3 regions of the Arsenophonus nasoniae genome follow, and region 3 is predicted to be linked to each of the others. Evidence: predicted binding sites of a transcription regulator. Region 3 holds the regulator's gene; each other region holds the start of a gene.
The links. The regulator LexA, encoded in region 3, represses DNA repair genes until DNA is damaged. The targets are predictions, from matches to a motif close to TNCTGTATGTACATACAGNA.

Region 1 (8,283 bases), 760 kb from region 3:
GAATAATGAGTCATCAGAATTGACAGACAATTTTCCAGTGACGCTATTTTTGCCTAAAGTGATTGGAAAATATAGTATAGCTATGACCACTAAAAAATAGACGTTTCTTTAAGAGTCTGCTCCATAGCATTTTCTAATAATAATTTAGAATTACGCATTAATTTTCTAATTGAATTTTTAATTTTATGCCAATAATGTTCTATAGGATTTAAATCGGGAGAATAGGGAGGCAAGTAAATAAGCTTTATTCCAGCTGCTTGCATTAAGTTTTTAATTTTTTCTGATTTATGGAAAGAGGCATTATCAATGATAACCGTTTTTCCTTTCGTTAATTTAGGGATCAAAATATTTTCAATATATAGTTCAAATACCTGTGTATTACAGTGACCTTGAAACATGAAGGGCGCCATAAAATCTTGATTGCATAACGCGCCTATCATGCTAATTCTTTTTTTATAATGGCCTGGCTGTGCTTCATAATATCTTTTACCAATAGCGCTGTAACCATAGGGATAAAAATCATTATCATTCATCCCTGATTCATCGACAAAGACCCTTTGCTCAAGGCAAACAGCTTTTATTTCAGCTAAATAGGCCGCGCGTTTTTCTTCGCTTCTTTCGGCATAAGTTTGGCTCTTTTTTTTCTAGAATAACCTATTTTTTTCATCGCTCTTCCTATCGTTGATGAGCCTACACGATAAATTTCGGCCATTTCTACTTGCGTATAATCTCCATGGTGGGCAACAAATTCACGAAATTCATTTAAATCTTTTATTCCATGGCTATGTCCTTTTTGAAAACCTGTTTGTGGGTTTAAATGACCTTGAATTTTTTCTAAATAAAGCCAGTTATACAGCGTTTGTCTTGCTATATTAAAAATTTTGCATACTTTTATTTTGTTCATTCCTTCATGAACCGCTTTCACTGCACGTTCTCTTAGATCTACGCTATATGACATTGTTTTATACTTATTAAAGTATTTTATTTTAACAATAATTTTGACCATTTGTTAATGGGTAGCGCTATAAAATAACGGTGCTGGATTCAGAAGAGGCATTTGCTGAGTTTGTTCAAGCCGCTAAAAATGAAGGTTATCAAGTACCGATCAATGAACGTTGGCAAGGAATGCAAAATATTCGCCGTGCTTCTTATGAAGAGACTCGTTATAAGATTGAGCAGTATTATCGTAAATTGTCATTATAAGACAACAGTTGGCAACTAGCAGTCTTAAGTTATTACTTATGAGTGGGTAAATCAAAATGACGAGCCAGTATTGGAGCGGTAAAATCTTTCTTAAGGTAAAATCCACGCGGCATGGTCATTATTGGTTGCCCGTGTTTACCTATCCCTTCTGTTAGTGCTTTATTGTTAGCGGCTTTAGGACGAATTTGTAAAACTTGGCCATGGCGGGCGGTAATGTTTTCCACCTGGCCTAACACGATCATATCCATCAATTCTTCCCAATCTCTTTTAAGCAATTGCTCTTCTATTGGATTTGGACTCCACAGTAGTGGTGAAGCGACTCTTCTCTTTGCTAATGGAATTTGGCGCTCACCTTCAATTGGTATCCATAAAACCCGTGATAGCTTATGACGTACATGGCTAGAAAGCCAGGTTACTCCAGTATTACCAGTTAAAGGCGCCACACAAACGAAGGTTGTTTCTAATGGTTCACCATAGCGGTTAATAGGAATGGTTTTAAGCTCAATACCAAGATGAGCAAAATCTTGTTCTGCTTTGCTGCCGGCATTAGCACCTAAACAATATTCTAATAACTGACCTACCCAACCCTTTGCGCGCCTAAGATCGTTTGGCATAGCGATACTTGCATGATAAGCCAGTTCAGCCATTGTATAGCCCGCCAGACTTTTGGCTTTATTGAGTAAACTTTGTTCATCACCTGGGATCTGGGGAGAAAATTGCATAAATTATACCTGTATAAAAAATAGACAATTAAATTTGTACACACAGTAAAAATCTTAACATAGATCGCATAAATAAGAACAATTCATTGATAATCAAATCATTTTATCTAAGGTGGGCGAATTTTTTTTCTGTTATCCGTTTAATCGCATAGGTAATAAACAGGATCTTAGCTATAGTTATCCACAATTTCACTGGATAACTCTAACAAAAGACCTTTACTGGTTTAATTTACAGTCTTGACAGGTCGGTTTTTACTAAAAAACTCGGTTAGCTTGCTTAACAAAACAACGTATCCTGTGGATAAAATAGATATTGCTGAATCTTTGTTCATCCTGTTTTGATTGATAGCTATTTGAACTAATTTAATCTCTATCTGATCAATTAAATTCATTTATCTCTATGAAAAAAAACTATTAATTTTATATTTGGCAATCTATCGATTGAATAATTCATGAAATTATACCCTGTTTACTCTTGCTTTCTTCACATGGATATCCACAGAAAAAGTGAATAAATTATTAAATATAGCTTTCTATGTGGATAATTTTTCATTATTTAATAGATGAATTAAATGGTTTTTTACTAAATAAGATGGAATATAAGATTTAGTCATGCAATGAAAGTGAATATCACGACATTTTCTAAGCTTATAATTAATTAAAAAGAAAAAATAGCAGACCCTACCATCATAGAGACGTAGAGCCTGTTGTTTGAACTGTTATCGTAAAAATAGTGGTTGCTGCTCTTCATAGCGGCTAATTTCTGCTTCATATTGTAAAGTCAGTCCAATATTATCTAAACCATTCATCAAACAATAACGATGAAAATTATCAATGGTAAAAAAATAAGTTTTATCCTTAGCTATGACAGTTTGGCTCATCAAATCAATAGTGAATTGACAACCCTCATGCTGTTCAACAAAGTTAACTAGTTGATTAATTTCTGTTTCCTTTAATTTAATCGGTAATAATTGGTTGTTAAAGGCATTGTTATAGAAAATGTCGGCAAAACTCGGCGCAATAATGGTGCAAAAACCATAATCTGTTAATGCCCACGGCGCATGTTCGCGCGATGATCCACAACCGAAATTTTCACGAGTTAATAAAATAGTAGCACCTTGATAACGTAGTTTATTAAGGACAAAATCCGGATCAGGTTGTAGACCAAGATCATCCAGGAAACGCCAATCGTGAAAAAGGTGTTGACCAAAACCGACTCGAGTGACTTTTTGTAAAAATTGTTTTGGAATGATCACATCAGTATCAATATTGGCCATATCTAAAGCAGCCACTAAGCCAGTATGTTGGATAAATTTTTTCATTTACCAATTCCTATTTTGTTTGATCATTGTTGATCTTACGTATATCGATAAAATGGCCGTAGATAGCTGCAGCGGCCGCCATAGCGGGACTGACTAAGTGAGTTCGACCACCTCGCCCTTGACGCCCTTCAAAGTTACGGTTACTGGTAGAGGCACAACGTTCACCAGCAGCGAGGCGATCACTATTCATTGCCAAACACATTGAACAACCGGGTAAACGCCATTCAAAACCGGCATCGATAAATATTTTGTCTAAACCTTCGTGCTCTGCTTGTGCTTTTACTGGCTCTGAACCGGGAACAACAATAGCTTGTACATTAATGGCCACTTTATTGCCTTTTGCAATAGCGGCAGCAGAACGCAAATCTTCAATACGGGAATTAGTGCAAGAACCGATAAATACTTTATCAATTTTTATGTCAGTCAATTTGCTGCCAGCTTGTAATCCCATATAATTTAATGCTTTCTCAGCGGATGCGCGCTCAATTGGATCAGGCAATGAGCTAGGTGACGGTATAGGATGATCAATGGCAATTACTTGCGCTGGATTGGTCCCCCAAGTAACCTGAGGCGCAATTTCCGCTGCATCAATCGTTTTAATGGCATCATAATTGGCATTCGGATCAGACTTTAACGTTTTCCAATAGTTAACAGCTTGTTGCCAATGTTCTCCGGTTGGTGCAAATCGACGGCCTTTAATATAATTAAATGTGGTTTCATCGGGTGCAATAATTCCCGCTTTAGCACCCATTTCAATCGCCATGTTACAGATAGTCATTCGGCCTTCCATGGTTAAGTTTTCAATTGCCTTACCACAAAATTCAATAACATAACCCGTCCCACCGGCACTACCTATTTTGCCAATCATCGCCAGCACCAGATCTTTTGCTGTGATGCCATTAGCCAGTTCACCGATAACTTCAATTTTCATCGTTTTAGCTCGAGCTTGTTTTAAGGTTTGGCTGGCCAAAACATGCTCAACTTCCGATGTGCCAATACCAAAAGCTAATGCGCCGAAGGCACCATGGGTTGCGGTATGAGAATCACCACAAACGATAGTCATGCCGGGTAAAGTGATGCCTTGTTCTGGTCCCATAACATGGACAATACCTTGGAAAGGATGTTTTAAATCGTAAAGTGTGATAGCAAATTGCTGACAATTTTTTATTAAGGTTTGCATTTGAATGCGGGCCATTTCACCACTAGCATTAATATCTTTAGTTTGAGTAGAGACATTGTGATCCATGGTGGCAAAGGTTTTATTAGGTTGTCTGACCAAACGGTTATGAGCTCGCAAACCATCAAATGCTTGGGGTGAAGTAACTTCATGCAATAGGTGGCGATCGACATAAATTAATGGTGTTTCATTTGCCGTTTCATGGACAATGTGTGCATCGTACAATTTTTGATATAAAGTTTTCGCCATAATCTAAGCCTCTTGCATAATATAACGGGCAATAATACTGCCCATTTGATCAGTACTGACAAATTGCTTATCTAATGCCAAATCCTGCGTTCGATAACCTTGTAATAAGGTTTTATTGACGGCATTTTCTATCGCATCGGCAATATGTGGTTGATGCAGGCTATAACGCATCATTAGCGCTACTGATAAAATTTGCGCAATTGGATTAGCAATATTTTTACCGGCGATATCCGGTGCTGAGCCGCCAGCTGGTTCGTATAAGCCAAAATTTTGCTGATTTAAACTGGCGGAAGGTAACATCCCCATTGAACCGGTAATCATTGCACATTCATCGGAAATAATATCACCAAAAATATTAGAGCAGAGCAAAACATCAAATTGCGCAGGATTTTTAATCAACTGCATAGTGGCATTATCAATATACATATGGTTGATTTCGACATCAGGGTAAATTTTGGCAGTATCATTAACAACCTCTCGCCATAAAATCGAACTCTGCAATACATTAGCTTTGTCTATTGATGTTACTTTATAGCTTCGTTTACGTGCTGCTTGAAAAGCGGTATGCGCAATGCGTTCAATTTCAAAGCGATGATAAATTTCAGTATCAAAGGCTTTTTCATCAATGCCTGCCCCGACACGTCCTTTAGGTTGACCAAAATAGATCCCACCTGTTAATTCACGCACACAAAGAATATCAAAACCTTTTGCTGCCGTATCTGCCCGTAATGGACAAAAGTTATTTAAACTAGGATAAAGACGGGCAGGTCGTAGGTTGCTAAATAATTGAAAATGCTTGCGTAAAGGTAACAATGCACCGCGCTCTGGTTGACTATCTGGTGGCAGGTGTTCCCATTGTGGGCCACCGACTGAACCAAAGAGTATCGCATCTGCTTGTTGGCAACCTGAAAGTGTTTCAACGGGCAATGGCTGACCATGGCGATCAATAGCAATTCCGCCGACATCATATTCATGCGTTATGATAGTCAAATTAAACTGTTGGCCAATAGCAGCTAACACCTTATAGGCTTGGGCCATAACTTCCGGGCCAATACCATCACCCGGTAAAACAGCGATATTATAATTATTAGCCATATTATTGAGCTACCTCTGTATTGCAGTGATTTTTTTGTTTTTTGACCAATTCGGCACGCCAAATATTATTTAACACATGGATCATTGCCATGGTAGATGAGCCGATAATATCGGTTTCCAATCCGATACCATGAAAACGACGGTCGAAACATTCAGCGACAATATCAACTTGACCTAAAGCTTCATTACCTTGACCATTAGCGGATAACTGGTAAGAGATCAGTTTAATAGGATAATTTGCTATTTTATTAATTGCCTGATAAATCGCATCAACTGGCCCATTGCCTGTTGCTACGTCAGATTTTTCCTGACCGCCACAGATTATTTTTATCGTGGCAGTGGCAACCACATTTGAGCCGGATTGGACACTGAAATAGGTTAAACGGAAAAATTCAGGCTCTTGTTGTTGTTGATTGATAAAAGCTAAAGCTTCTAAGTCATAGTCAAAGATCTGGCCTTTTTTATCTGCTAAGCGCAAAAATGCTGCATATAACTGTTCTAAATTGTAATCTGTAGCTTGATATCCCATCTCTGTCATTCGATGCATTACTGCAGCGCGACCAGAACGGGAAGTCAGATTTAATTGCGTCTCTTTTATACCAATTGATGCTGGTGCCATAATTTCATAAGTTTCTCGATTCTTAAGTACACCATCTTGATGGATACCTGAAGAATGTGAGAAAGCATTACTTCCAACGATCGCTTTATTGGCAGGTATAGGGGCATTACATAACTTGCTGACTAATTGGCTGGTACGATAAATTTCTTGATGATTAATATTTGTCGTGACGGCTAACATTTTTTGGCGCACTTTAATTGCCATAATAATTTCTTCTAAGGCACAGTTGCCAGCGCGTTCTCCTAACCCATTAATTGTTCCTTCTACTTGTCGAGCACCGGCTTGAATTGCAGCAATAGAATTGGCTACCGACATACCTAAATCATCATGACAGTGGACAGAAATAATGGCTTTATCGATGTTTGGTACCCGATTAAAAAGATCTTTAATAATATTGCCAAACTGGGAAGGGATAGTATAACCAACGGTATCAGGAATATTAATCGTTGTTGCACCGGCATTGATCGCCATTTCCACTATCCGACATAAATTATCAGGCTCAGTGCGGCCGGCATCTTCACAGGAAAACTCTATGTCGTCTGTATAGTTTCTGGCATGCTTAATTGAGTGGCTAGTGAGGGCTAAAATATCATTAAATGAACGCTTTAATTTATGTTCAATATGTAATGATGACGTTGCTAAAAAAAGATGTAACCGGAAACTATTGGCAACGTTAAGTGCTTCAGCGGCAATATTAATGTCGTTATCAACACAGCGTGCCAAACCACATATACGGCTATTTTTAATTTCTTTGGCGATGGCTTGAACCGATTTAAAATCTCCTGGTGAAGAGACAGGAAAGCCAGCTTCAATGACATCAACGCCTAGACGTTCCAAAGCATAAGCAATTTGTAGTTTTTCTTTGATGCTTAAACTGGCTTGTAAAGCTTGTTCGCCATCACGTAATGTTGTATCAAAGATAATGATATTATTGCTCATACTGTTGGTTCCTTTATCGACTTCTTGGTTGTTATCGGTTTTTGGGTTAGTAAGTTTATAGAAAGTGCTATTTAGTAAGATTGGGCGCATAAAAAAACCCGCGCTTGTGCGCGGGTTCTTTTATGTGGGTAGATATTAATAACTTCGTTCACCCATAAGCATACCGCGCACTGAAAATGCGAGAAGTAGTAGGCTTAGTAGGTGAATAAAACGTGACATAAAACATTGACCTTATTAATATCAAAAATATTATCATATTTTTTATAACTAACTTATCTTAACCATTATGTCAATATTAAATAAAAATTAATTTTGTTACATGGTAAATTTTTTACTAGGATATATGGCTAATTTTTATATTTTTAATACGGTTTTTATCTATTCTTTTGATTCAAAAAACTGATAAGATTTCGTAAAAGATTAATTTTGTTGTTTTAATTTATTTCAGTAATGTTTCTTAATTATGAAGTGTAAAATTAGTTTAATAAAAATATATTAGGAAGTGTTTGTTATAAAAATGAGTAAAGGAAATATTGAATAAGCAATAATTTATTCTGTGATGAATCTGATAATTTGTTGTGAATAATAAGAATTGAATAATTTTATTATGAATTCTACCACGCTTTGTTTTATCATCTAATTGAAGGATTAATAGATGGATATTTAATTTTATTATTTATTGATTATGTGAATGTTGAAGGATAATAATTTTATAATTAGGGCTTTGGTAGAAATGATTTTTAAACTGATCAGTTAATGTTAAGGCATGGAAGCTAAAATCATTTAAAAAGTTAAATGGTTCGCTTAATTTATTTTAATGAATTTAAGAATAAAACAAGATACCTAAGTTAATAATTAATTAGGTTAATTTTTTATTTTTATTCATTAAATATACATATATATCAAGAGGGGTAAAATAATGACTGACTACAACACAGTTTCAGCAACGAAAAAAGA
Region 2 (8,283 bases), 260 kb from region 3:
TCATTGTTTTAACTTGCAATATTGTTACTGGCATCATGATTGGCTTTGCCGGCTTAGTAATTGGCCGTGTTTGTGCCGGCGAGTGGCGTAAATTAAATATTGGTACCGTTCTGATCGCAATAATATTAGTCGCTTTTTACATTAGTGGTTTAGCTATTTAAGTTTATAGACGTTGATGTTAATTTCTAAGTGAAATGGAACATAAAGTTCACTAATACGATTAATCTTAAAGTCAAAAATATTGCCAATGATAGTTTGTTGTTAAGGATAGAATATGGCGAAATGTAGGAGTTTTGCGGTGGGCTAGTTCTTTTTTGATAGCATAGTCTTATTTTCTATTAATATCTGTTAAGCATAATAATACTTTGCTCGGCTTATAACTCAGACTTATCAGTAAGGATAATATGGAAATATTTTTTACCATCCTCATTTTGATTTTGATGGTTTCAGTATCAGGCGTCATTACAAAAGTTATTCCGTTTCGTATACCGCTGCCGATTATGCAAATTGCGATAGGCGCATTGTTAGCATGGCCGCATTTTGGTTTGCATGTTGATTTTGATCCAGAGCTTTTTCTTGTTTTGTTGATCCCGCCGTTATTATTTGTTGATGGTTGGAAAACCCCAACGCGTGAATTTTTTCAAAATGGACGTGAAATTTTTATCTTGGTATTAGGATTAGTTTTAGTAACAGTCGTTGGAATCGGTTATGTGATCTATTGGTTGTTACCTAGCATCCCGCTTATTGCGGCTTTTGCTTTGGCAGCTGTTCTTTCGCCAACTGATGCGGTGGCACTCTCCTCGATTGTGGGTAGAGGTCGAATACCGAAGCGGATGATGAGTGTGTTAGAGGGGGAAGCACTGATGAATGATGCTTCCGGCTTGGTGGCACTCAAATTTGCTGTCGCCATTGCGATGGGAACCATGATCTTTACTGTGTCTGGTGTCACCCTTGAATTTTTTAAAGTAGCGGTGGGCGGTTTGTTGATCGGTATTGCAGTGACTTGGATTTATAGCAAATCACTACGCATTATGAGTCGCTGGAGTGGTGATGATCCGGCAACCCAGATGATCTTAATGTTACTATTACCTTTTGCCGCATATCTTATCGCTGAGCATATTGGTTTTTCCGGTATTTTATCAGCCGTAGCTTCGGGTATGACAATCAGTAAAGCCGGTGTTATTCGCAATGCACCACTAGCGATGCGGTTAAGATCGGATAATGTCTGGTCGATGCTGGAGTTTGTTTTTAATGGCTTAGTTTTTATCATGCTTGGCTTACAGTTACCCGGTATATGGGAAACCTCTGTTATTCAAGCTGAACTTGATCCCAGTGTAGAAACATGGATGTTATTTGTTGCCGTTTTCATTATTTATACTGCTTTATTATTGTTAAGGTTTAGTTGGTTATGGTTGATGAAGCGTTTCAGTCGGCTGCTATTAAAAAAACGGCCGTTACAATTTGCTTCTTATACCTATCGTGAATTGTGGTTAGCTTCATTTGCTGGAGTACGTGGTGCGATCACCTTGGCAGGTGTTCTTTCCATACCGTCATTTCTGACCGATGGTACCCCTTTCCCTGCTCGTTATCAGTTAGTTTTTATTGCAGCAGGGGTGATCATGCTATCGATTTTTATTGGCGTGCTTGCTCTGCCGCTTTTACTGCATAATTTTAAAGTGGGTGACAAACTGGCAGATATTAATGAGATGCGGATGGCAAAAGCGGCGATGGCAGAAGTGGCTATTGTGAGCTTAAATAAAATGGAAGAGCGCCTTTCCGCCGATGCTCAAGAAGCGCTAGATCCTGAAGTTATTAGTGAAGTTGCTTCTCGCGTTACTGGCTATCTACGCCGTCGAACCGCGGGCCAGGATGAGATGGAGCATAATTTACTAATAGAAGATTTAGAGCGTCGTTTTCGTTTAACGGCATTACGCGCCGAGCGGGCAGAGTTATATCACTTACGTGCAACGAAAGAAATCAGCAATGAAACCATGCGAACGCTATTATTAGATCTTGATTTGATGGAAGCTTTATTGATTGATAAAGAACATTAATCTACCAAGAGACAAACTATGGGATTGCTAGTTATTACGACGCTGCTATGGGCAGCGTCTTTTAGTTTAATCGGTGAATATATAGCCGGTCAGGTTGATAGTTGGTTTGCCGTTTTAGTTCGTGTTGCGCTGGCGGCGGTGGTTTTTTTACCTTTTCTACGCTGGCGTGGGTTGTCGTTGAAAATTATTTTACTTTATATGCTAGTGGGTGCTTTTCAGTTAGGCATTATGTATTTATTTGTTTTCCAAGCATATAACTATCTTACTGTAGTCGAATTTTTACTCTTTACCGTGTTAACGCCGCTTTATATAACGTTATTTTATGATCTATTGGAAAGGCAGCATTTACGCTGGGGATATTTGTTTAGTGCAATGTTGGCGGTGATTGGTGCCGCTATCATTCGCTATGATCATTTGAGTGGATCTTTTTGGTTAGGTTTGCTTTATGTCCAGTTGGCGAATATCTCCTTTGCGATTGGCCAAGTTGGTTACAAAAGAATGATGGAAGTTTATCCAATCCCACAGCGGCTAGCCTTTTCATGGTTCTATATCGGCGCCTGTACGGTGGCATTACTCGGTTGGATGATATTTGGTGATGTAAGTAAATTACCCATGACAAAAATACAGTGGGGCGTTTTAATTTGGTTGGGAGTGGGTGCTTCCGGTATTGGTTATTTTATGTGGAATTATGGCGCGACACAGGTAGATGCTGGCACGTTGGCCATTATGAATAATATGTTGGTGCCAGCGGGATTATTGGTCAATTTTGTTGTTTGGCAGCAGCATCCCGATTGGCTTAGCTTTATTTTAGGTAGCAGTTTACTATTGTTATCACTTTGGGTACATCGACATTGGCTCAATCGATCGACTTTGCGCAAGGTAGATTGAGCGCCAACGTTTGGATTCAGCCAGGAAGAAATTGGCACCAGTAGCTTAAACGAAATATGCCCATCTTAACAGCGATGGGCAATGATGATTAACCACCAAAAAATTTATCTTTAAGTAATTTCATACCAATCGACGTTAAATCTAATTTTTCTGGTATTTTGCCATCTGGGGTTGCGGTATTAACTAATTTAGGCAAGTACTCTGCAATTAAGGCAGAAGTTTGTTCTGAATTTAAACCGACTTTACTGGCTAGGCCAGAAATATTACTTGCGCCAAATATTGAGCTAATTTGCTCCATACTTACGGGTAAATTTTCACCTGAGCCTATCCAGGATTGAATAATTCCACCAAATCCTTGTTGTTCAAATTTATCAATTAAACCACGTATGCCACCTTGTGTTTCAATCCAGCTTAAAATATTTTTATATTGATTAAATTTTTCACCACCAACCATACTGGTAAGTTGATCTAAAAATCCCATGATAACCCCTTGTACATAAAAATTGGTTAAACGATTCGTATCTTCCAACCTTTAAATTCAACAAGGTTAGAAATTATTAAAATTTTTGCTAGTCGTACGTTAATAATAGTGAGTGATAAGCTAAAAATACAATAAAAGCCTAAAAAGATTTACCGGATCCTTTTAATTAATCAAGTGATTTTTATTTATTAAAAATACGATATGATCAAATTAGGATAAATAATTTGATCATATTTTTGTGCAAAAGCAGCTTTTCATTTTTGTTTTAAATGATCCCTATCATTAAAAAGTGATCATTTTATTATTAGATTAATGGATTAAATAAATTAAAAAAAACAATATGGTGTAATTATGTCTGCTGTTTTTCATTTGGGACTAACTAAAAATGATCTACAAGGTGCAACAATTGCGATTGTGCCCGGCGATCCAAATCGGGTAGAAAAAATTGCCAAATTAATGGATAACCCGGTATATCTGGCTTCATTACGTGAATTTACTTCCTGGCGAGCTGAACTTAATGGTAAACCAATTATTATTTGTTCGACCGGCATAGGCGGCCCTTCTACTTCTATTGCTGTTGAAGAATTGGCACAATTAGGAATACGTACTTTTCTTCGTATTGGCACTACCGGCGCCATACAAAAAAATATCAATATCGGTGATGTACTAATTACCACTGGCGCGGTACGTCTAGATGGAGCCAGCTTACATTTTGCGCCTTTAGAATATCCTGCAGTAGCTGATTTTAGTTGTACCAATGCGTTATATGAAGCTGCTAAAGCAGCTGGGATCACAACCCATGTTGGTATTACTGCTTCTTCGGATACCTTTTATCCTGGCCAGGAGCGTTACGATACTTATAGTGGTCGGGTTGTTCGTCGTTTTCGCGGATCGATGGAAGAATGGCAAAAGATGGGAGTGATTAATTATGAAATGGAATCAGCCACCTTACTGACAATGTGTTCTAGCCAGGAATTATCAGCAGGTATGATAGCCGGTGTGATTGTTAACCGTACCCAACAAGAAACACCAGATGAAACATTATTACGCCAAACTGAAGGGAATGTTTTAGGAATTGTTGTTGATGCGGCTCGCCGGTTATTGAATTAATAAATGCTCCATGCTTGGCTACTTTATTCGATAAAACGGGTATAACTGTTTGTCAGTTTGATAAAATAGCGATAAATTTATTTTATTATATCTTTTTATTTAATCGCGGTTTTTTATTTGCCTTAAGTAATGCTCGTTTTATTTTTTATTATCGAAGGTATTCAATAATCTCTATTTTGATCAATTAACGGCTAATTTTCTTATTTCGTTTTTTTAGTAAACCAATTAATGTTATCTGCCCGATAATAGCATAAAATTAAATAACTTAAATTTATCATTTTATAAGTTGAACTTATCGTATTATATATTTTAAACTGACAATAATTTACATGACTGACGACATCATAACGAAAATTTAACTGTAATAGGAATAATAAGTTGACATGGTCTGAAATTATTAATGTTATTACCGAATTTGCTCGCAATCATCAAATATTAGCTATCTTTATTGTTTTTATATTAGCTTTTGGCGAATCGTTAGCCTTTATTTCCTTATTATTACCTGCCACAGTAATTTTGCTTGGTTTAGGCGCATTAATTGGTGATAATGGGCTCGCTTTTTTACCAATATGGTTAGCTGCCGCAAGTGGTGCTTTTTTGGGTGATTGGTTGTCTTATTGGTTTGGTTTTCATTATAAGAACCGTGTACGCCATATGTGGCCAATTTCTCGTCGTCCTCAAGTGCTTGATCGGGGGCATCGTTTTTTTGACCGTTGGGGAGTATGGAGTGTTTTTCTTGGCCGTTTTTTGGGCCCCTTAAGGGCGATTATTCCCTTAGTAGCAGGGATTTGTGCTATGCCTAAACATTATTTTCAGCTGGCTAATTTACTTTCTGCCATGATCTGGGCATTTGCTATTTTAACGCCAGGGGCATTTGGTTTATCTTGGCTTGCACAGTGGATGGGGTAAAGCAGTCGTTAAATTTCAGTCTCGTGCTGTTTGTTGACCAAGGTAAGCAAATTTTATTCTGGACATTTATACAGTATGCCACTAAGTTACTTTATAAAATAAAGACTATTTTAAGGAAACCTAGGTGGATATTCAGTTATTATATGCAATTATTGGATTTCTTACCGGCACACTCTTTGGTGGTAGTTTAATCTGGCTAGTTATTGCGCAAAAGATGAATAAAAAAGAGTCGGAATTGCGCGACTTTTATAGTATTCAGGCTAGCTATGAGGAGAAAATTGCTCATCTCGAATATTGGAAAATTGAGTGTGAGCACCGTGACCAAGAATTAAGGTCACAAAGGGAAATTAATCGTAATCAAGAAGTTGAACTACGTGAAGTGATGACACGGCTTGAAGAGACACGGCTGGCTTTTGAAGAGAAACAGCGGCTATTACTAAATAGTGAGCAGCGGTTAAATGTTCAATTTGAGAATTTAGCCAATCGTATTTTTGAACAAAACGAGCGTCGCGCTTCTGAGCAGAACCGTCAAAGTTTAATTGCATTATTAACACCTTTCCGTGAACAATTGGACGGTTTTCGCCGTCAGGTACATGAGAGTTTTAGTCAGGAAGCGCGTGAGCGTCATACCCTAGCGCATGAAATTCGTCAGCTTCAGCAGTTAAATGCAGAGATGGCAAAAGAAACGATTAATTTGACTAAAGCACTAAAAGGGGATACTAAAATTCAGGGCAATTGGGGTGAAACAATTCTTTCTCGCATATTGGAGGCTTCTGGGCTAAGGCAGGGGCATGAATTTGAAACTCAAGTCAGTATCAATACCTCCAATAGTCGTTATCAGCCGGATGTGATTATTCGTCTACCCCAAGGTAAAGATGTTGTAATCGACGCTAAAATGTCACTGACAGCTTATGAGCACTATTTTAATAGTGAAGATGAGCAGCAACGAGCTACGGCATTGCGGGGGCATGTTAATTCTGTACGTAACCATATTAAAGAGCTTGGACGAAAAGATTATCATCAATTAAATGGATTAAGATCGCTAGATTACGTACTAATGTTTATTCCACTCGAACCGGCTTATTTGATTGCTTTACGTGAAGCGCCTGAACTTATTGACGAAGGATTGCGAAATAACATTTTACTCGTTTGCCCATCAACGTTATTGGTGGCAGTACGTACTATTAATAATTTGTGGCGCTATGAACGCCAGAGTCAAAATGCACAAGTTATTGCCGAGCGTGCTGCTAGAATGTATGACAAAATGCGGTTATTTGTTGATGATATCCAGGTTTTAGGTCAGAGTTTGAGCAAAGCCCAGCTGAATTATCAATCGGCAATCAAAAAATTAGCGGAAGGAAAAGGTAATTTGATTAGTCAGGCGGAAAGTTTAAAAGAATTGGGAATAGAAGTGAAACGACCGATTGATACTGAATTTAGCAAACAGACCGCTAAATCATAATTAAAAAAAATCGGTAGATCATAAATAAGATCTTGCGATAAACATGATTGCACTTTCGATTATTTTAATGATTAAATGAGCGTAAATATGGTAGATCCAATTAAAGAAACCACTGATTTTGGCTTTCGTAAAGTAGCCAAGGATGAAAAAGCGAATTTGGTTGCTGCTGTTTTTCATTCGGTGGCCGCGAAATATGATCTTATGAACGATCTTATGTCATTAGGGATCCATCGAATCTGGAAACGTTTTACGATAGAAGCCAGTGGCGCGCGCCGCGGGCAAACTATTTTAGATCTGGCGGGTGGCACTGGCGACTTGACAGCTAAATTTGCCAAAATAGTTGGCGAAAAAGGCGAGGTTGTTCTGGCTGATATCAATGATTCGATGCTGAAAATGGGGCGCGAAAAGCTCCGCGATCGTGGTATTATTGGTAATGTTAATTATGTCCAGGCTAATGCTGAAGAGCTGCCTTTTCCTGATAACTACTTCGATTGTATTAGCATTTCTTTTGGTCTGCGAAATGTTACTGATAAAGATAAAGCACTAAAATCAATGTTTAGGGTGTTAAAACTTGGTGGTCGTTTATTGGTATTAGAGTTTTCAAAACCCATTTTACCAGTATTAACTAAAGCTTATGATGCTTACTCTTTTCATATTTTGCCGCGCGTTGGTCAAATGATAGTCAATGATGCCGATAGCTATCGCTATTTAGCTGAATCTATTCGCATGCATCCGGATCAGGACACGTTAAAAACAATGATGGAGTTAGTTGGTTTTGAACAAGTTTCCTATACCAATATGACGGGTGGAATTGTTGCCCTACATAGAGGGTTCAAATTTTAAAATGGCTACCTCGTCAATGAAAAGCGATTCAACAGTACCTGTATTACATGCTGCAGCAGCTTCCCTTTTACAGCCTATGTTGAATAAATTTTTCTATCAGGAAGTGGCGTTGAAATCAGCCAGAGTAAGGTTAGTTGGCAAAGTGCTGGAGATTAATTTAAAAGAATTATCTCAACCATTAGTACTTGTCTTCTCCGAGCAACGAGTTGATGTCGTAAATCAGTGGCCTACACCGGCAGATTGTGTGATAAAAACTGCATTAGCAACGCTAGTGCAGCTTAAAGATAAACAACAACTTTCAACGTTGATCAAAGATGGCAGGATTGTTATCGAAGGGGATATGCAAATTGTGCAGCATTGGTCAGCTTTACTTGATGCTGCGCAATGGGATCCCGCTCATTATCTTGCTCCTTATGTTGGTGATGTTGTTGCCGAAGGGATGAGCCGTTGGATTAAAAAAAGTTTAATTGGAATAAATGAGTTGTTAAATCAACAAAAAAATCATTTTAAAGATGTATTGGTGGAAGAATGGCGAA
Region 3 (8,283 bases):
TTATTTATCCATCAACAAAAACTCATTGCCAGTCGTCAACCTGCATTATGTTTTAAAGCATTTATGAATAACAATTATGTGGGGTTGGTTTTATTTATTGGCATCCTATTAAATTATTTTTAATTATAAAAAAGGATAATCTAGAGTGATTATCCTAAATGATTTTGGTCGATTTCAATCTAAATTCTTTTTACGTTACTATATTGATATGAAAATAATTTATTTAGACAATGGCTCATGAGTAACGTGTTTGACTCCTTCAATGGTTAAACAAACCTCAGGAGATATTAACTTAGCGATAATTCGATAAAGTCGTTGTACATTCGCGCTGATAATCGCATCGCCTTCTCTATTAATATAACCTTCCTGTTTTAATGTATTTACCAGAGTGGAGAAAACTGCTTTATCAAAGAATTCAGGTGCGTTGATACCATGGAGTACCGATAGACGCTGAGCGAGAATACGGCTCTCTTTTTCTAGTATTCCTCGACTAATTGCAGGGATTGTACTAAGTAGCGAAAGTGTAATTGCATAGCGCTGTAGCGTTTCTTTAATACCAGCTGCTAAAAGCTGAAGAGGGCGAATACGAGCTGGATTGATAGTTACAAAACCTTCTGCTGTTAATAGTATTAGTTGCTGGCGTGCCAATTCATCCAACAGAATATCGATCGATTCAGGCAATTCTTGCATGCTATATCGCATGAAGAGTTCTGCTCTTAGGAATGGATAGATAAGTGCAACTTGATAACCAATCTCCTGACGTTGAACATTTTCATTATGTAATACGATATTGGCTACCAAAGAAGGCAAAACCAATAAATGCATAATATTATTTCGATAATAAGTCATCAATACTGCATTTTCACGTGGTAATACCACAATATCGCCCATACTGTCATGCTCAACTTCAAACTTATCCAATTCCAATGCGTCTGCTAACAATTGATCGGCAGTTTTATTAGGTGTTGTGCTATCATCACTATAAGGCACATTCCTTAATAGTTGCAGGTAACATTCTATTTGTTCAATCAGTTGTTCTCGGGTTAATGCACGCTGGCGTGAAGCTAATAAAGCTGTTGAACATAGATTGACCGCATTGGCAGCAGCGGCATTGTTAATTCTAACCATGATTTTATTAGCTAGCCGAGTCACGGTTGAATTTAACCATGTTGGACGTTGAGGCTCAATATCATCGATAGATTGGCGCCACTCTGGGACATGTTTATTTAAATATTGCGTTAGTGCAATCGGTTGACCAAAATTAACATAACCCTGTCCTAGTCTACGTAACTTGCGTAGACCTCTTAACATGGAAAAAAAGCCTTCTTTCTCTTTTGCTGCACCTTTTAGTTCCTTAGCGTAGGTAGCAACTTCCAATACATGCTCATAACCGATGTAAATAGGGACAATAGTAATTGGACGGGAATCACCTCGTAGCATTGCTTGTAGGGTCATTGACAGCGTGCCAGTCTTTGGTTCCAGTAGTCGGCCTGTGCGAGAGCGGCCGCCTTCAACAAAATATTCAATTGAATAACCACGAGCAAACAGTTCACTGAGATACTCACGAAATATGGTGGAGTAAAGTTTATTGCCCTTGAAAGAGCGGCGAATGAAAAAAGCCCCTAAGTGACGAAAAATTGGACCTGCAGGCCAGAAATTAAGATTGATACCTGCGGCAATATGAGGAGGAACTAAGCCTTGATGATAAAGTACGTAAGAAAGTAATAGGTAATCCATGTGACTACGATGAGAAGGAATATAGACAATTTCATGGCCATCTTGCGCTAATTGGCGCACACGCTCGGCATGTTGCACATTAATTCCTTGATAGAGCCGATTCCAAGTCCAACTCAGTACGCGGTCAGTAATACGGATCGCTTCATAGGAAAAATTAGCGGCAATTTCTTCCATCATGGCAATCGCATTATGTTTTGCCTTCTCAAGAGAGATTTTTTTTGCTTTAACCTCATCTTCAACTGCTTTTTCAATCGCTTTTGAAGTTAACAGCTTCTTGAATAGATCGTGGCGAACAGGTAGCTTGGGGCCAACTGCTGCTAATCGTTGCCGTGAATAGTGAATGCGGGCGACTCGAGCAAGTTTGTTGGCAATAGTTTTATCAGTACCATATTCGCTAGCCATTTGGCGTAAAGAGACAGTAGGTGAAAAACGAACAAAACTGTCACGTCCTAACCAGATAACGGCAAAGAATTTTTGGATACCATTAAGTAGACGTAATGGTGGTGCTGGTGAGTGGCCTTCTCGACCAGGCGCTCGACCGAACATCACTGATACGGGTAGCATCTGAATGTTTAGTTCGGGATTATGGCAATGAAGATCAAGATAAGCAGTAAATGTTTTTACTGAGTCTTTACGTGGATCTGGCGAATAATAACGAAAGACACGCGGGCCATCATCGATAAAGACATAAGCAGGTAATTTAATTTCGTCTATTTCAATCGGATCGAGTGGATCAGGTAAGCCAATAGAACAACATTGTTGACGTAACGTCAATAAGTCCGTTTTAGAATGATAAGGTAATACATATAGAAAAGGACGTGTCGTATCAAGATGCAATTCCTTCATTGGATCTGCTGGTATGAGCTTACTTTTTACCAATAATTTCATTGGTAAATCTAATAGATTATAGTAAATTTTACGCCAAAATGACATAGGTGAGCGATAGCCTCTTATTAGAATCCTACCCAAGCATATCAGAAATAGTAATTAATATCTGTTTAAAAGATAATAATTATACTAAATCCCATATATAACTGTATTTAGAGAGTAAATTTTATGGCAAACCAAACAACGGGACTAACCCGAATTATTAAAGCAACCGGTTATTCGCTGAAAGGGTTAAAATCAGCTTGGAAGAGTGAAGCTGCTTTTAGACAAGAAGCAATTATTGTGGTTATCGCTATTATTGTGGCTTTTTTCCTTGATGTGCAATGGATCGAACGGTTATTACTTATAAGTTCAGTGGTATTAATAGCCATTGTTGAATTATTAAATAGTGCGATTGAAGCAGTGGTTGATAGGATTGGTACAGAATTACATGAACTTTCCGGTAAAGCAAAAGATATAGGCTCAGCGGCTGTTTTTGTTTCAATTTGGTTAGCTATTTTTATTTGGGCAGTTGTGATTGGTAATCATTATTTCGTGAGCTAGTTATAAAAAATAGGGTTTTACACATTTATCAGTTTAAAATCTTCATATAACTGTATATACTTACAGTGACAATGTGCGAATGCCAATAATAGGGGGCGAAATGAAAGAATTAACATTGAGGCAGCAGCGGGTCTATGATCTGGTGCGTGAACACATTTCGCAAACGGGTATGCCTCCCACACGCGCTGAAATTGCTTCAAGTTTAGGTTTTCGTTCACCAAATGCAGCAGAGGAACATTTAAAGGCATTGGCGCGTAAAGGCGTGATTGAAATTGTTTCTGGCGCTTCTCGCGGTATCCGGCTACTACAAGAAGAAAATGAGGATGAAGGATTACCACTTATTGGTCGGGTTGCGGCAGGAGAACCATTACTTGCCCAAGAGCATATCGAAAGCCATTATCGGATTGATGCCACTATTTTTAGACCTAGTGCTGATTTTTTATTACGTGTTAATGGTATGTCCATGAAAAATATTGGAATTATCGATGGTGATTTACTAGCTGTACATAAAACACAGCAGGTCCATAATGGGCAAATTGTTGTTGCACGTATTGATGATGAAGTAACGGTTAAACGCTTTAAGCAAGCGGGTAGTAAAGTCGAATTAATTGCTGAAAATCCTGAATTTGAGCCAATTATTGTGGATTTGCGCACACAAAACTTAACTATTGAAGGACTCGCTGTTGGTATTATTCGTAATAGTAATTCATTTTAGTCATTTCACATCTAATTAATTTTTAAGTAAATTCAGTTTAATTTATTGAGAACAATATTATTATTTTCTAAATTTGTTTGATTTGTAATTAATTGGTATTAAGTAAGTTATTTTAAATTTTATTGATTATTTAATAAAGGCCGATTGTATAAACAACTGGCCTTTGTATCTCTATTTAACTCTAGTAATGCAGAGCTTTAACACGATTTTTTCTCGATTTTGTAGCAAGGCGAGCATAGTCCATGGCTTTCAACAACGGTATGGGATAACTGGAAACCAGTCTTTTTGGCTAATTTTATAATAGCGGTTTCTACTGTTTGACCATTACTCTCGGCAACACTGCCGCAACTGTCACAAATTAGCATAACTGAGGTATGTTTAGGATCCTCAAAATGATGACAAATAACATAGCTATTTGTTGATTCTATTTTGTGAATAAATCCTTGTTCTAAAAGAAATTCTAGACCACGATATATGGTAGGTGGTTTAGCTTGAGGTTCAGAAATTCTAAGTAGGTCAAGCAAATCATAAGCACTAATAGCACAAGGTTGGGCTGCTATAAGGCGCAATACCTCTTCTCTTTGTGGCGTTAAACGTACATTACGCGCTTGGCATATTTTCTTTGCTTGGGACAATATTTTTTCCTGATCTTGCTTTGTCATGAATTATCCTAATGTGAAGATCATTATAATAATGATATTATCATATTTATACTTTTTGATATCTACCATAGTTCTAAAATAAATAATATCTTTTACTATTTTCTAATAATGTTTTTTTATTTTCTAATGTTAGAAACGGATACTTAATTGGAAAATGGGATATATTGTGAGTAGTAATTAAGATGATTAATTTCAACTAGCTAGTGGAATTAATATAAATTATTTCTGCTTATATTGAGAGCTATAAAATTGATAACGAGTTTTACTTGCGATCAGATCTTCCGCTTTACTGAGATTCCTATCACAAATCTATTATATTATTTTTTTATAACTGATAATTATCAGTAACATTTTATATATTGCCTGATTTTTTAACGGAGTTTTTAATGAGTGATACCAAAAAAATACACCATGTTTTTATACTTATGGGGGTATCTGGTAGTGGTAAATCTGCAGTTGCGAGAGGGATCGCTCAGAAAACAGGAGCAGCGTTTTTAGATGGTGATTTTTTGCATCCTCGCGCCAATATTAACAAGATGTCGGATGGCCATGCTTTGAATGATTCTGATCGACTGCCTTGGCTTAAGGCATTGAGTGATGCTATTTTTGCTATGCAAAGAACAAACAGTGTTTCTTTGATTGTTTGTTCCGCTTTGAAAAAAAAATATCGAGATATTTTAAGAAATGGAAACCAGCATTCTGTCATTTTTTTATCTTGAAGGAGATTTTAAATTAATAGAAGGCCGATTAAAAAAGCGTAAAAATCATTTTTTCAAACCAAATATGTTGGTCTCACAGTTTGACACTTTAGAAGTACCTAGTAATGATGAAAAAGATGTGTATGTCATCGATATTAAGCCACCATTAGTTGAGGTTATTGATAATACAGTAAAATTAATTGATGAAATTATTACTAAGGAAAATAGATGAACACGCCTATACCTGAAACATTAAATATGCTGATGTTGACATTGACTGCTGCAGGCGCTGTCTTTTTATTGTTGTTTCTGGTTATGTATGCAAGATTACATGCTTTCATTGCATTGATGGTGGTTTCTATTTTAGCGGGACTGTTTTCTGGCATGCCGGTTAAAAAAATTATAGAAACAATGCAAGAAGGTATGGCAGGAACATTAGGGTTCTTGGCAATTGTCGTGGCTTTAGGCGCAATGTTTGGCCGAATACTTCATGAAACGGGCGCATTAGAGCAAATTGCCATCAAATTAATCACTTGTTTTGGTGAAAAACGAACTAATTTAGCCATTGGTATTACAGGATTGGTTTGTGCATTGCCACTTTTTTTTGATGTCGCAATCGTATTATTAATTGGTATTGTTTTCACCATTACTAACCGTTTAGGTGGCAATGTTGTTAAAACAGCTATACCACTCTTTGCCGGTGTAGCTGCTGCCGCTGCATTTTTACTTCCAGGTCCAACGCCTATGTTAGTTGCATCTCAGATGAATGCTGATTTTGGTTGGATGATTTTGATTGGCATATGCGCAGCTATTCCTGCAATGCTTATCGCCGGGCCATTATTTGGTAATTTTATTAGCCAGCATGTTTTTATTGCGTTACCTGAAAATTATCAAGGAAATGAGAGCAAAAAAGGCAAAATGCCGAGTTTTATGTTCAGCTTATTAATCGTACTATTTCCTTTAGCATTGGTAGGATTGAAAACATTAAGTAATTATTTTTTGGTAAAAGATTCTATTGCAGAGCAATGGTTAGAATTTATTGGCCACCCATTTATAGCATTGCTGTTAGCTTGTTTATTGGCTATCTATAGTTTAGGGTTTCGCTATGGTATGAATAGAGAAAAAGTGATGGAGATCTGCTCAGCAGCGATTCAACCGGCAGGAATTATTTTACTCATCACAGGCGCCGGAGGCGTTTTTAAGCAAATTTTAATAAATTCAGGGGTTGGGCCAGTATTGGGTAATGCGTTAATGAATACAGGTTTACCAATCGTATTGGCCTGTTTTGTCTTAGCGGGGGCTGTACGTATTATTCAAGGTTCAGCAACAGTAGCTTGTTTAACAACTATTGGACTTATATTGCCCGTTATTAGTGAGTTTGGCTATTCTGGCGCTCAATTAGCTGCTTTGGCTGTTTGTATTTCTGGCGGATCAATTGTATTAAGTCATGTAAATGACTCTGGATTTTGGTTATTTAGTAAATTTACTGGTGCTACTGAGGCCCAAACATTAAAAACTTGGACTTTAATGGAAACCATTTTAGGCACAGTTGGTGCGATTGTAGGGATGCTATTTTTTGTTTTTCTTTGAAGTTAGCAAATAAAATGGATTTTAAATGATGCTATTCTGGTAGCGATCAGTGTGTTTATGTTAAAAAATAATAAAATCCATACACGATAAATGTATGGATTTTATTTTTAGTAATTATTACAGCAAAGTTGATCAAATATGCTTTGGCATATTCTGTTGAACTTGGGTGATTAATTCTTCGTTACTTGAGAACATCTGTTGTAAATAACGATTATATTCTCTTCCAAGTTGTGAGTAATTTTTCAGATGGTCAATTAATACACTGGTATTTAATGAATTCTGAGTTCTACGTTGCTGTGCGCGTGAATTGCGTAATAATTGATATGCGTTATTGGTATTCAAATTTCTTAAGTATGCATTGACAGATGCATCGATAGATGAATATACCGCATAGCCTTTGATGGTACCTTTGCTATAGGTACACTTACGACCGCATTTCATGCCAAACAAGTTATTATTTTTCTGTGCTAATCCAGAAGCCCCCCAACCTGATTCTGTTGCTGCTTGGGTAACAACAAAATGGGTAGGAATAATATCCACACGACTTAGTAGATTGTTCCAGTTTAAGCTAGCAGGTGAACTGCATTGTATATTATAACTGGTGCAAATCTGATTTAGTCGTTGTTTGTCAGCGGCGTTCCAATTTTTATTGTAACGCTTGGATAATAACCACTGGCGATCTTGCATGATCTTGTAGTTATATTTTTCAATAATTGGGACAATTGCTTTTAAAAACGCTTTCTTGCGAGCCGCTCCTGATGGATATTTTCGCATATCAGGCAGACGGGTTAGTTCTTTTGTCTGCACAGGTTTGTGATAATACTCATTTAGAGACAAACTCGTACTGGTTGATGAATAACTAAAACTAGTTGATAACAATAACATCAAGAAAGCGAAGACGGCGTTAGTCCTCATCGTTCGAGAGGGCATGGCGCTTCTCCTCGTTTCAAGTTGAACAAAAATTGCACAAATCCTAGCAGATAAATTTAACAAGTGCTACTTATTATTAGCCATTTATTAGTTATACTTTAGTTTTAATTTGTTAATTTTAATGAAAAATAATTTTATTGTTATTTTACAATAAGTTAAATTTTAATGAGATTTAATATAGTTAAAGTTATTTAATCAATTACATGGGGAACTACTCTATTTTTAGCCAAAATTAATGATTTTATTGCTGCTCTAATTCCAAATTATCGCGAATTTCAGTAAATTTCGCTATTTGTGGAAAGTCTTCACGCGTCCAATAACCTTTTTTAGCGGGTAATACAGTAGAAAATTTTGTTGGCCACAGCTGTAGTTGCGCAAATTGGGCTAATTTATAGTGCTTATAATTCTGCGGAAGTGACAGTTTGTGCCCGTATTGGATATTTTTTAGTGGCATGACTGGCATACGGGTACTACTGGTTTCATAATCTCGTTTTAGGAGCAAAAATTTATCAGGGACATG

Region 1: mutH (DNA mismatch repair endonuclease MutH) is a predicted target of LexA. The motif match lies at 2,143-2,162, and genes of this name have one in related genera.
Region 2: rmuC (DNA recombination protein RmuC) is a predicted target of LexA. The motif match lies at 5,499-5,518, and genes of this name have one in related genera.

Annotation. Positions count from the first base shown of each region.
Region 1 covers NZ_CP038613.1:2,970,515-2,978,797, reverse strand. Annotated here, with positions in the region: gene ArsFIN_RS15045 (IS630 family transposase) at 90-581, opposite strand; gene ArsFIN_RS15040 (helix-turn-helix domain-containing protein) at 587-1,006, opposite strand; gene ArsFIN_RS26490 (hypothetical protein) at 1,036-1,203, shown strand; gene mutH (DNA mismatch repair endonuclease MutH) at 1,236-1,925, opposite strand; gene leuD (3-isopropylmalate dehydratase small subunit) at 2,645-3,247, opposite strand; gene leuC (3-isopropylmalate dehydratase large subunit) at 3,258-4,673, opposite strand; gene leuB (3-isopropylmalate dehydrogenase) at 4,677-5,768, opposite strand; gene leuA (2-isopropylmalate synthase) at 5,770-7,326, opposite strand; partial or broken gene leuO (transcriptional regulator LeuO) at 8,246-8,283, shown strand, end outside.
Region 2 covers NZ_CP038613.1:3,472,334-3,480,616, reverse strand. Annotated here, with positions in the region: partial or broken gene ArsFIN_RS17575 (NCS2 family permease) at 1-161, shown strand, start outside; gene ArsFIN_RS17570 (Na+/H+ antiporter) at 405-2,054, shown strand; gene ArsFIN_RS17565 (carboxylate/amino acid/amine transporter) at 2,073-2,942, shown strand; gene ArsFIN_RS17560 (YidB family protein) at 3,031-3,423, opposite strand; gene udp (uridine phosphorylase) at 3,775-4,533, shown strand; gene ArsFIN_RS17550 (DedA family protein) at 4,912-5,442, shown strand; gene rmuC (DNA recombination protein RmuC) at 5,567-6,904, shown strand; gene ubiE (bifunctional demethylmenaquinone methyltransferase/2-methoxy-6-polyprenyl-1,4-benzoquinol methylase UbiE) at 6,992-7,747, shown strand; gene ArsFIN_RS17535 (ubiquinone biosynthesis accessory factor UbiJ) at 7,710-8,283, shown strand, end outside.
Region 3 covers NZ_CP038613.1:3,732,412-3,740,694, reverse strand. Annotated here, with positions in the region: gene ubiA (4-hydroxybenzoate octaprenyltransferase) at 1-123, shown strand, start outside; gene plsB (glycerol-3-phosphate 1-O-acyltransferase PlsB) at 220-2,670, opposite strand; gene ArsFIN_RS18820 (diacylglycerol kinase) at 2,794-3,168, shown strand; gene lexA (transcriptional repressor LexA) at 3,269-3,883, shown strand; gene zur (zinc uptake transcriptional repressor Zur) at 4,081-4,545, opposite strand; partial or broken gene gntK (gluconokinase) at 4,932-5,475, shown strand; gene gntU (gluconate transporter) at 5,472-6,833, shown strand; gene ArsFIN_RS18795 (protein bax) at 6,966-7,763, opposite strand; partial or broken gene ArsFIN_RS18790 (DUF4056 domain-containing protein) at 8,005-8,283, opposite strand, start outside.